2 regions of the Pseudomonas sp. F2 genome follow, and region 2 is predicted to be linked to the other one. Evidence: riboswitches for the same ligand, from Rfam matches in the RefSeq annotation. Region 2 holds a riboswitch; the other holds the start of a gene.
The links. A riboswitch is a leader RNA that binds a small molecule or an ion and turns the genes downstream of it on or off. The one in region 2 is predicted to bind cobalamin.
Positions count from the first base shown of each region.

Region 1: linked by a shared signal. The riboswitch ahead of cobO (cob(I)yrinic acid a,c-diamide adenosyltransferase) and the one ahead of cobW (cobalamin biosynthesis protein CobW) in region 2 are both predicted to bind cobalamin.

Region 1 covers NZ_CM169904.1:246,554-251,601, forward strand. Annotated here, with positions in the region: gene AC193Q_RS01120 (PQQ-dependent sugar dehydrogenase) at 1-964, opposite strand, end outside; gene AC193Q_RS01125 (hypothetical protein) at 1,030-1,614, opposite strand; cobalamin riboswitch at 1,779-2,009, shown strand; gene cobO (cob(I)yrinic acid a,c-diamide adenosyltransferase) at 2,091-2,702, shown strand; gene AC193Q_RS01135 (cobyrinic acid a,c-diamide synthase CobB) at 2,699-4,099, shown strand; gene bluB (5,6-dimethylbenzimidazole synthase) at 4,096-4,746, shown strand; gene cbiB (adenosylcobinamide-phosphate synthase CbiB) at 4,743-5,048, shown strand, end outside.
Region 2 covers NZ_CM169904.1:1,763,854-1,768,901, forward strand. Annotated here, with positions in the region: gene cobN (cobaltochelatase subunit CobN) at 1-1,438, opposite strand, end outside; gene cobW (cobalamin biosynthesis protein CobW) at 1,442-2,503, opposite strand; cobalamin riboswitch at 2,602-2,814, opposite strand; cobalamin riboswitch at 3,767-3,988, shown strand; gene AC193Q_RS07790 (CbtB domain-containing protein) at 4,112-4,309, shown strand; gene AC193Q_RS07795 (CbtA family protein) at 4,321-5,019, shown strand; gene AC193Q_RS07800 (cobalamin biosynthesis protein) at 5,016-5,048, shown strand, end outside.

The DNA.
Region 1 (5,048 bases), 1.5 Mb from region 2:
CCAGATTCTGCGGCTTCACCCGCACATCCACGTGCTGACCGTAATAGCTGAAAGGCCAGCCATAGAAGCCACCGTCCTTGACCGAGGTGATGTAGTCCGGCACCAGGTCGCTGCCGATTTCGTCACGTTCGTTGACCGCTGTCCACAGCGCGCCTGTGGTGGGCTCCCACGCCAGGCCGTTGGGGTTACGAATGCCCGAGGCGAAGATCCGGTGATTGCCCGTGGCGCGATCCACTTCCCAGATCGCGGCGCGACCTTCCTCTTTATCCAGACCATTCTCGCCGACATTGCTGTTCGAGCCGACGGTGACATACAGCTTGCTACCGTCCTTGCTGGCGATGACGTTCTTGGTCCAGTGATGGTTCAGCGTACCGCCCGGCAGGTCGGTAACCTTGATCGGCTGTGTGTTGATCTCCGTCGCACCGGGTTCGTAGTGGAAGCGCAGCAGGCGATCAGTGTCAGCGACGTACAAATCGTTGCCGACCAGGGTCATGCCGAACGGCGAGTTGAGGTTCTGCAGAAACACCGTGCGGGTCTCGGCCACGCCGTCGTGATCGGCGTCGCGCAGCAGGGTGATGCGGTTCGGGCTTGGCACGCCGGCACCGGCTTTGCCCATGACTTTCTTCATCACCCAGCCGCGAATACCGCTGCTGTCATCCGGTTTGGGTGGCGCGTTGGTTTCCGCCACCAATACGTCACCGTTGGGCAGCACGTAGAGCCAGCGTGGGTGATCGAGGCCTTCGGCAAATGCAGCCACTTGCGTACCGGCTGCGGCGGTCGGTTTGCCACCTGCAGGCCAGCCGACCGCTGGGGCGATGTTCACCGTCGGGATCAGGGTTTTGTTCGGTTCAGGCAGTTTCGGTGACGGTCCAGTGCCGTCGGAAACTTGCAGGCTGGAGGATTCACCGCAGGCGGCGAGCCCTCCGGCGAGAGCGATGACGAGAGCGAGTCGGGTTTTGCGCATTGCTGATCTTCCCTATGAATGCATGCTTAATCATAGAGAACCCTGCGCACCCGATGGTTCAACCGCTATCCGCGAGCCTCTTTGAACAGCACGGCGATGCCCGGGTGATAATTGCCCGCTTCGCTGCGCAACTTGCGGTAGGCGTAGGGGAAATACCAGGCCACGGCGCAGCAATGCTCCTTTTGCAGGTCGTCGACCATGTCCTGCAGTTCTTCGGGGCTGGCGCTGTGCTGGGCCTTCTGCGGGGCGACGAACAGGCAGCCGAGCTTGAGGTCGCTGGCGAAGCTGATGCGTTTGGCATCGCTGGTGATGTCCAGCAGGGCCTGGGTCAGATTGAGGTTGTTGACCCGCGGCCAGCGCTGGGTAGCCTGGAGGTAGGCGCGGTCTTCGGCCCCGGCGATGAACAGGTCGGCGCGGGCATTGCGCTCGCCGTCCTCGTTCTGTTTGCGGGTGGTGGTATCGCAGAGGGTCACCAGCTCGGCCATCCAGGCCGCAGCGGAAAGCAAGCCGAGATTGGCTTTCTCGTCATGCCAATAGGGCGTGTCGTTGTCACCGCGTACCGCGTTGTAACGGTCAATACAGTCAAACCAGCGTTCAAGCACCGGGCGCAGGAATTCCAGGCGCGGGTTGCTGATGATCATGCCTTGCATCGTCATCATCCTTATTGTTGTGGTGTGCTTTTTCAATCAAAAGCATGGCTCTTTGATATCACTTGTCTCAGTGTGGCACAAGATTGGCGTCAGATAATTGATCGGCGACAGTTATTCGCCCGACGGCCCCCTCTTTAATTGACGCTCCACCCCCAACCCTCTAACCTTCGCGGCTTGTTTCAGGTGCTCTGTGACGCGTGTCGACAGAGTGAAACAGGGAAGCCGGTGAGGGTTGTCTTCAGGTGAAGCACGATCACGATCCCGGCGCTGCCCCCGCAACGGTAAATGAGTGAAAACTGCGCATTGAGCCACTGTGTCGACCGACGCGGGAAGGCGCGCAGTCAGGCGATTCGCCGCTCATGAGCCCGGAGACCGGCCTGATCCATCCAGCGGCATCACGGTGGGCGATGCCAGGCTTTTTGCCGTCTGTTCTTGTGCCTGCCCGCCGTTATCCAGCCTCAACGGAGAGCTCCCCCATGACCGATTCCCCCGAGCGCGACGAACGCCATCTGGCGCGTATGCAGCGCAAAAAAGCCGTGATCGACGAACGCATCGCCAATTCCCCTGACGAGTGCGGCCTGGTGCTGGTGTTGACCGGCAATGGCAAAGGCAAAAGCAGCTCGGCGTTCGGCATGCTTGCCCGTGCCATGGGCCACGGCATGCAGTGTGGCGTGGTGCAATTCATCAAGGGCCGCAACAGCACCGGTGAAGAGTTGTTCTTCCGCCGCTTCCCCGAGCAAGTGCGTTTTCACGTGATGGGCGAGGGTTTCACCTGGGAAACCCAGGATCGCCAGCGTGACATCGCCGCCGCTGAAGCTGCGTGGGCAGTGTCTCGCGAGCTGCTGCGTGATCCGTCGATCGGCCTGGTGGTGCTGGATGAACTGAACATCGCCCTGAAACACGGCTACCTCGATCTGGATCGAGTGCTCAGCGACCTGCAGGCGCGTCCGCCGATGCAGCACGTGATCGTCACCGGTCGCGCGGCCAAGCCGGAAATGATCGAAATGGGCGATACCGTCACCGAAATGGGCATGCTCAAGCACGCCTTCCAGGCCGGCATCAAAGCGCAGAAAGGCGTCGAACTTTGAATCAACCACGTCACTGCCCGGCGGTACTGATCGCCGCGCCGGCCTCCGGTCAGGGCAAGACCACCGTCACCGCCGCGCTCGCTCGCTTGCATCGCAATCAGGGGCGCAAGGTGCGCGTGTTCAAGTGCGGCCCGGACTTCCTCGACCCGATGATTCTCGAACGCGCCAGCGGTGCGCCGGTGTATCAACTGGACATGTGGATGGTTGGCGAGCAGGAAAGCCGCCGCCTGTTGTGGGAAGCCGCCGCCGAAGCCGATCTGATCCTGATTGAAGGCGTGATGGGCCTGTTTGACGGTACGCCATCGAGCGCCGATCTGGCACGGCATTTCGGCGTGCCGGTGCTCGGCGTCATCGACGGCACGGCCATGGCCCAGACGTTCGGCGCATTGGCCCTGGGCCTGGCGCGCTATCAGCCGGACTTGCCGTTTGCCGGCGTGCTGGCCAACCGCGTCGGCACGGTGCGCCATGCGCAGTTGCTGGAAGGCAGCCTCACCGAAGGCCTGCGCTGGTACGGCGCATTGTCCCGGGAAACCGGGATCGAACTGCCAAGCCGCCATCTCGGCCTGGTGCAGGCCAGCGAACTCAATGATCTCGATGTGCGCCTCGACGCCGCCGCCGAAGCCTTGGCCGGCACTTGCGAGGTAGCGCTGCCACCCGCCGTGGAATTCGCCGCGCCTGAAGTGATCCCTGCTGAGCCGCTGCTCGAAGGCGTGCGAATTGCCGTCGCTCGTGACGAAGCCTTTGCCTTCACCTACGGTGCCAGCCTCGATCTGCTGCGGGCGATGGGCGCTGAGTTGAGCTTCTTCTCGCCGATCCGCGATACGCAATTGCCCGAGGCCGACAGTCTGTATCTGCCCGGTGGTTACCCGGAATTGCACCATGTGGCGCTGGGGCAAAACACCGCGATGCTGGATGCGATTCGCGCGCACCACGCTGCCGGCAAACCGCTGCTTGCCGAGTGCGGCGGCATGCTCTATCTGCTCGACGCGTTGACCGATGTCGAAGGCACCCGCGCCGAACTGGTCGGGCTGCTGCGCGGTGAGGCGGTGATGCAAAAACGTCTGGCGGCACTGGCACTGCAAGCGGTGGATTTGCCAGAAGGTTCGTTGCGCGGCCACACCTATCACCATTCCCTGACCAGCACCGAACTGACGCCGATTGCCCGGGGAGTCAGCCCGAATGGCGGGCGCGGGGCGGAGGCGGTTTATCGGGAGGGGCGGATGACGGCGTCGTACGTGCATTTTTACTTTCCGTCGAATCCGGCGGCGATTGCCGCATTGTTTGCGCCAGATCTCAAGGCCGCCATCGCTGGCAAGCCAGCTCCCACAGTGGCCGGTGTCATGCCTGAAGAAACGCGATCCCCTGTGGGAGCTGGCTTGCCAGCGATGGGGCCATGATCGACAACGCCTATTCCGAGGCCGAACGCGCAGCCGTCTACCGAGCCATCGCCGAGCGCCGCGACATGCGCCACTTCACCGGCGGCACGGTCGAGCCGGAGCTGCTGCGCCGTCTGCTGGAAGCCGCGCATCAGGCGCCCAGCGTCGGTCTGATGCAGCCGTGGCGCTTTATCCGCATCAGCGATCGCGCCTTGCGTGGGCAGATCCAGAACCTCGTCGAAGAAGAACGCGTGCGTACCGCCGAAGCCCTCGGCGAGCGCAGTGACGAGTTCATGAAGCTCAAGGTCGAAGGCATCAACGACTGCGCCGAAGTGCTGGTCGCGGCGCTGATGGACGATCGTGAAAAACACATTTTCGGCCGTCGTACGCTGCCGGAAATGGACATGGCCTCGCTGTCCTGCGCGATTCAGAATCTGTGGCTGGCGTCCCGTGCCGAGGGGCTGGGCATGGGCTGGGTGTCGCTGTTCGAACCGCAGGCGCTGGCCGATCTGCTGCAGTTGCCGGCCGGGGCCAAGCCATTGGCAGTGTTGTGCCTGGGGCCGGTCAAGGCATTCTATCCGGCGCCGATGCTGGTACTCGAAGGGTGGGCGCAGGCGCGGCCGCTCAATGAGTTGCTGTACGAAAATTATTGGGGAGTGAGTCAATGAGTGTGGCGTTGTTGAGTGTCGCCGCAGTCGCGCTGGATGCGCTGCTGGGTGAACCGAAACGCTGGCATCCGCTGGTGGCGTTCGGCAATTTTGCCGGGCGCATCGAGCGCCGTTTCAATGCGGGCGGACGTGGCTGGCGCAGTCACGGGGTCACCGCGTGGGTGATCGCGGTGCTGCCGCTGACCTTGCTCGCCACCGCGTTTTCCTGGGCACCGTACGTGGGCTGGATCGTCGAGATTCTGGCGCTGTATTGTGCCCTCGGCATGCGCAGTCTTGGTGAACACGTCGAGCCCGTGGCCAAA
Region 2 (5,048 bases):
TGCCCCAGCGTTCCAGCACTGCCGCGCGATTGGCCTCGGGCAGCGCATTGAACATCGCCAGGTAGGCGTCCATCGCCAGACTTTGCTGACACGGGCGCAGGTCGATGCTGTCGAGGTCGTTGCTGACCCCGCCGAGTAATTGCTGGATCAACGCGGTGCCGCTGTCCGGCAACTCCGCGGTCAACGGAAAGCCGTCGGTCTGCAACGCGCGCAGGATATTCAACGCCGCCGCTGGCGTGTCGAGGCCGACGCCATTGCCGATGCGACCGTCGCGGGTCGGGTAGTTGGCGAGAATCAGTGCGATGCGTTTTTCAGCGTTCGGCAGCCGCGCCAGATCGCTCCAGCGCCGGGCCAGTTCAGCGACGAAATCCATGCGCTCGGGTTGCGCCCGGTAGCAGACTACGTCGGACTGACTGCGCTCGCTGCGCCAGGCCAGATCCTTGAAGCTGATCGGCCGGCTGATGATGCGCCCGTCGAGTTCCGGCAAGGCAATGTGCATCGCCAGATCTCGTGGCCCCAGACCCTGCTCGCTGTCGCGCCAGCCCGGCTCGTTGTCCTGGGCGCAGATCGCCTGAATCACCGGAATATTGCGCCGGAACGGCCGCAGGTGCGGCGCTTCCGGGCTGGATTGCGCGAAGCCGGTGGTATTGAGGATCACCGCAGCTTCGACCTCATCCAGCCAGTCCTCGACCACTGACAGACAGCCGGGTTCTTTCAGGCTGGCGACGGCGATCGGCAACGGATTGAGCCCCGCCGCCTGCAAGCGCTGGCAGAACACATCAATGAACGCGGTGTTCGCCGCTTGCAAATGCGAGCGATAAAACAACACCGCCGCGACCGGTTGACCGGGCAGCCATTCGGCTTGCCAGTCGCTCAGTGCGGCGGTGTTTTTCTGTGGGTGGTAAATCGCCGTGCGCGGCAACGCTTGCGGCTCGCCCCAGGCGTAGTCGCGCGCCAGCCAGCGGTTGGCCAGGCAATGGAAGAAGCCCAGCGCATTGCCCATGCCGCCCTGACGCAAAAACTGCCAGAGACGGTCGCGATCTTCGGCGGGTACGGTGCTCAGGTCACTGAGTTCCGGGTCGGGACGGTCATCCCCCGGTACCAGAATCACCTGCACCCCGCGCTCGGACAATTCCACCAGACGCTCGACGCCATAACGCCAGTAGGCGATGCCGCCGTGCAACGAAATCAGGATGACCTTGGCGTGCCGCAGCACCTCATCGACATACAGATCGACCGAGGCGTGATTCTGCACCTGCATCGGATTGGCCAGGCGCAGGCTCGGGTAATCCTCGGGCAGTTGCTGCGCCGCTTCGGCGAGCAGCGCCAGGCTGGAGTCGCCGCTGCACAGGATCACCAGCTCGGCGGGGGTTTGTCCAAGGTCGGCAATGTTGTCATCCGACACGAAACCGCCGGGCTGGGTCCTGAGCAGGTGCATGGCTTAAACGCTGAGCGCGGCGCGCAGTTGCGCTTCGAGTTGCGCAGCGTCGAGTTCCTGACCGATCAACACCAGACGAGTGACGCGCGCTTCGTCAGCGCCCCACTGGCGGTCGAAGTGCTTGTCGAAACGCGTGCCCACGCCTTGAACCAACAGGCGCATCGGCTTGTTCGGAATCGCCGCGAAGCCCTTCACACGCAGGATGCCGTGCTGCACAACCAGTTGCGTCAGCGCGTCGAGCAGCAGGCTTTCGTCGGCTTGCGGCAGTTCGATGGAGATCGAATCGAAGGCGTCGTGATCGTGGTCGTCATCACCGTCGTGGTGGTGATCGTGATGGCTGTGACGGCTGTCGATGTGTTCTTCGGATCCGGCACCGAGACCAATCAACACGTCCAGCGGCAGGCGACCGTTGCTGGCTTCGATGATTTTTACTGCTGGCGGCAGTTCTTCAGCGACTTCAGCGCGCACGCGAGCGAGGTCTTCCTGGCTGGTCTGGTCGGCCTTGTTGAGGATCACCAGATCGGCGCTGGCCAGTTGGTCGGCGAACAATTCATGCAGCGGCGATTCGTGATCCAGGTTCGGATCGAGTTTGCGCTGGGCATCGACCTGATCCGGGAACGCAGCAAAGGTCCCGGCGGCCACGGCCGGGCTGTCGACCACGGTGATCACCGCGTCAACGGTGCAGGCGCTGCGGATTTCCGGCCACTGGAAAGCCTGGACCAAGGGTTTTGGCAGGGCCAGACCGGACGTCTCGATCAGAATGTGATCGAGATCACCGCGACGGGCGACCAGTTCGCGCATCACCGGGAAGAACTCTTCCTGCACCGTGCAGCACAGGCAGCCGTTGGCCAGTTCGTAGACGCGGCCGGTGGCTTCTTCTTCGGTGCAGCCGATGGTGCATTGCTTGAGGATCTCACCGTCGATGCCCAGCTCGCCGAACTCGTTGACGATCACCGCGATACGGCGGCCCTGAGCGTTGTCGAGCATATGGCGCAGCAAGGTGGTTTTGCCCGAGCCGAGGAAACCGGTGACGATGGTGACGGGGAGTTTGGCCAGTGTTTTCATCGTATGCCCTTTGGCAAGGTGGCGGGCATACGGGACGAGATCCGCTGCGGGCGTGCGCGCGGAAGAATTCGCCACCGGATCACCCCGCCCGGTTGTAGTGAGAAATCTGTCACGAGGCAGGTCTCCTGGCTGACGGTGTTCAGGCCATGGACCTGGCATTCGCTGCGCCTTCCCGCGGGCTCAGTGAATTGAGCTGGCAGTGGCGTGGCAACGAACTTCACCGTTCACAGTTGCGGGGGCAGCCGCGGCTTTGACCGCGTTCCCTTCTTAGCTTCGGCGTGGGCCGAAGAACCTCGAAGGTGCAAGGCTACGCATGGGTTGAGGATGGGTCAATGTTTGGATTGGGGGCATATCCGTTGCTGCGGGGGTTGCTGATTACGGTTTCGCCGTTGCGGCGGGTCACTTTTGCCAGACCTCGGGTTACGGGGTCTGGTTTTTTTTGGATTGGGGGCATATCCGTTTCTGCGGGTGTCGCCGCTGGCGGTTTCGCTCTTACAGCGAGTCACCTTTTCCAAACGCCGAAAAGGTAACCCAAAAGGCTTTGCCCCGGCGTACGGCACTTCGCTGAGGCTCAGTGTTCCCTCGCTACGGTGTCCATCCGGGGGCATCGCCTACGGTTTGCTTCGCTGCACCTCCTCTCGATGCATGCGGCTTCGCCGCACGGCGCTGCGCGCCTCCCCCCCTGATGGACACCTCCGCTCGGCCTGCCGAAGGGGCTGAAGGTCAAAAGCCACATCAAAAGCCAGAGCCAAAGCCAAAGCCAAAGCCAAAGCAGATCAAAAGATCGCAGCCTTCGGCAGCTCCTACAGGGGATTGGGTGTATTCAGTTAGAAATTTGGTCGGCTGTCAGGCCGCCATCGCTGGCAAGCCAGCTTCCAAAACTTTATTCGTGCACACCCCATGCGGCGAAGCCGCCCCACTCAACACGATGAGCGTTAGCTCGAGTACCGCTCTTGATCTGAGGGCCCGTCGGCAGGCTGAGTGGAGGGATTTATCCGGGGGTGGGAGCGCAGCGACCGTTTGGCGCAGCCAAACACAGCGAGAGGAGGTGCAGCGAAGCAAACCGTAGGCGCTGCCCCCGGATGAATCCCGTAGCGAAGGAACCCGAGCCTAAGCGAGGGCCGAACGTCAGGGCATAGACCTTTTGGTTACTTTTGGGGCGTTTGCCAAAAGTGACCCGCCGTAAGGGCGGAACCCTAAGTGGCCGTTACCGCAGCAACGGATCCACCCACAAAATTGACTAGTTTCCCCAACCCATGCTCTCCTACACAACTTGTTACGGGTGCCCTTCACAGGGTGAAACGGGAAACCGGTGAATCATGTGCTTTACTCAAAGCCATGTCAGTCCGGTGCTGCCCCCGCAACGGTAAGCGAGCGAAGCGTCGAATCCACTGTGCCATTGCGGCATGGGAAGGTGATGCTTGCAGGTCGGCCTGACGCCAACCCCTCGTGAGCCCGGAGACCGGCCCGCAACACACAGCGCGCATTTTGCGTCGCTGAACATAACAAACCCGCGGTGGGCGGGCGCTGTTCGAACCTCTGCGTGCGCGACTCGCAGGGGTTTTCATGCGCTCTATATCACCCGCTGACACTCCAGAGGGAAGCGCCATGTCGATCATCAGCAGCACCGCCAGCAACACCGACAACATCTCCAGCACCGCCACTTTGAGCCAACGCCTGACCGCCGCCATTTTCGCGTCGATCCTGGGCGCCAGCCTCGTTTACTTCGCCGGTTTCTCGCACATCGAAGCGGTGCACAACGCCGCTCACGATACCCGCCACAGCGCCGCGTTCCCGTGCCACTGAGACCAGCCGACATGATCAAGCGTATCGCGCAAACTGCAGGCTTCACCGGCCTGCTGGCCGCCCTGTTGCTGACGTTGCTGCAAAGCTTCTGGGTCTCGCCACTGATTCTGCAGGCTGAAACTTTCGAAAAATCCGAACCGGTGGCCGTTCACGAACACGCCGCCGGTACGGCCGCACACACTCACGACGCTGAAGCCTGGGAGCCGGAAGACGGCTGGCAGCGTGTGGTCTCGACCACCGGCGGCAATCTGGTGGTGGCGGTCGGTTTCGCGCTGATGCTCGCCGGCCTGTACACCCTGCGTGCACCGACCAAAACTTCGCAGGGCCTGCTCTGGGGCCTGGCCGGTTACGCGACCTTCGTCCTCGCGCCGACCCTCGGCCTGCCGCCTGAACTGCCGGGCACCGCTGCCGCCGATCTGGCGTCGCGGCAAACGTGGTGGATCGGCACCGCCGCTTCCACCGCAGTCGGCCTGGCCCTCATCGTGTTCAGCCGTCACTGGCTGATGAAGCTGCTGGGCGTGGCGATCCTCGCCGTGCCGCATGTGATCGGCGCGCCGCAACCGGAAGTGCATTCGATGCTCGCTCCGGAAGCCTTGGAAGCCCAGTTCAAAATCGCTTCGCAGCTGACCAACGTGGCGTTCTGGCTGGCCTTGGGCCTGATCAGCGCCTGGTTGTTCCGCCGCAAAAGCGCTGGTCAATACCACGCATGACCGATGACCGCGCAGCGCCGACCCTGGTG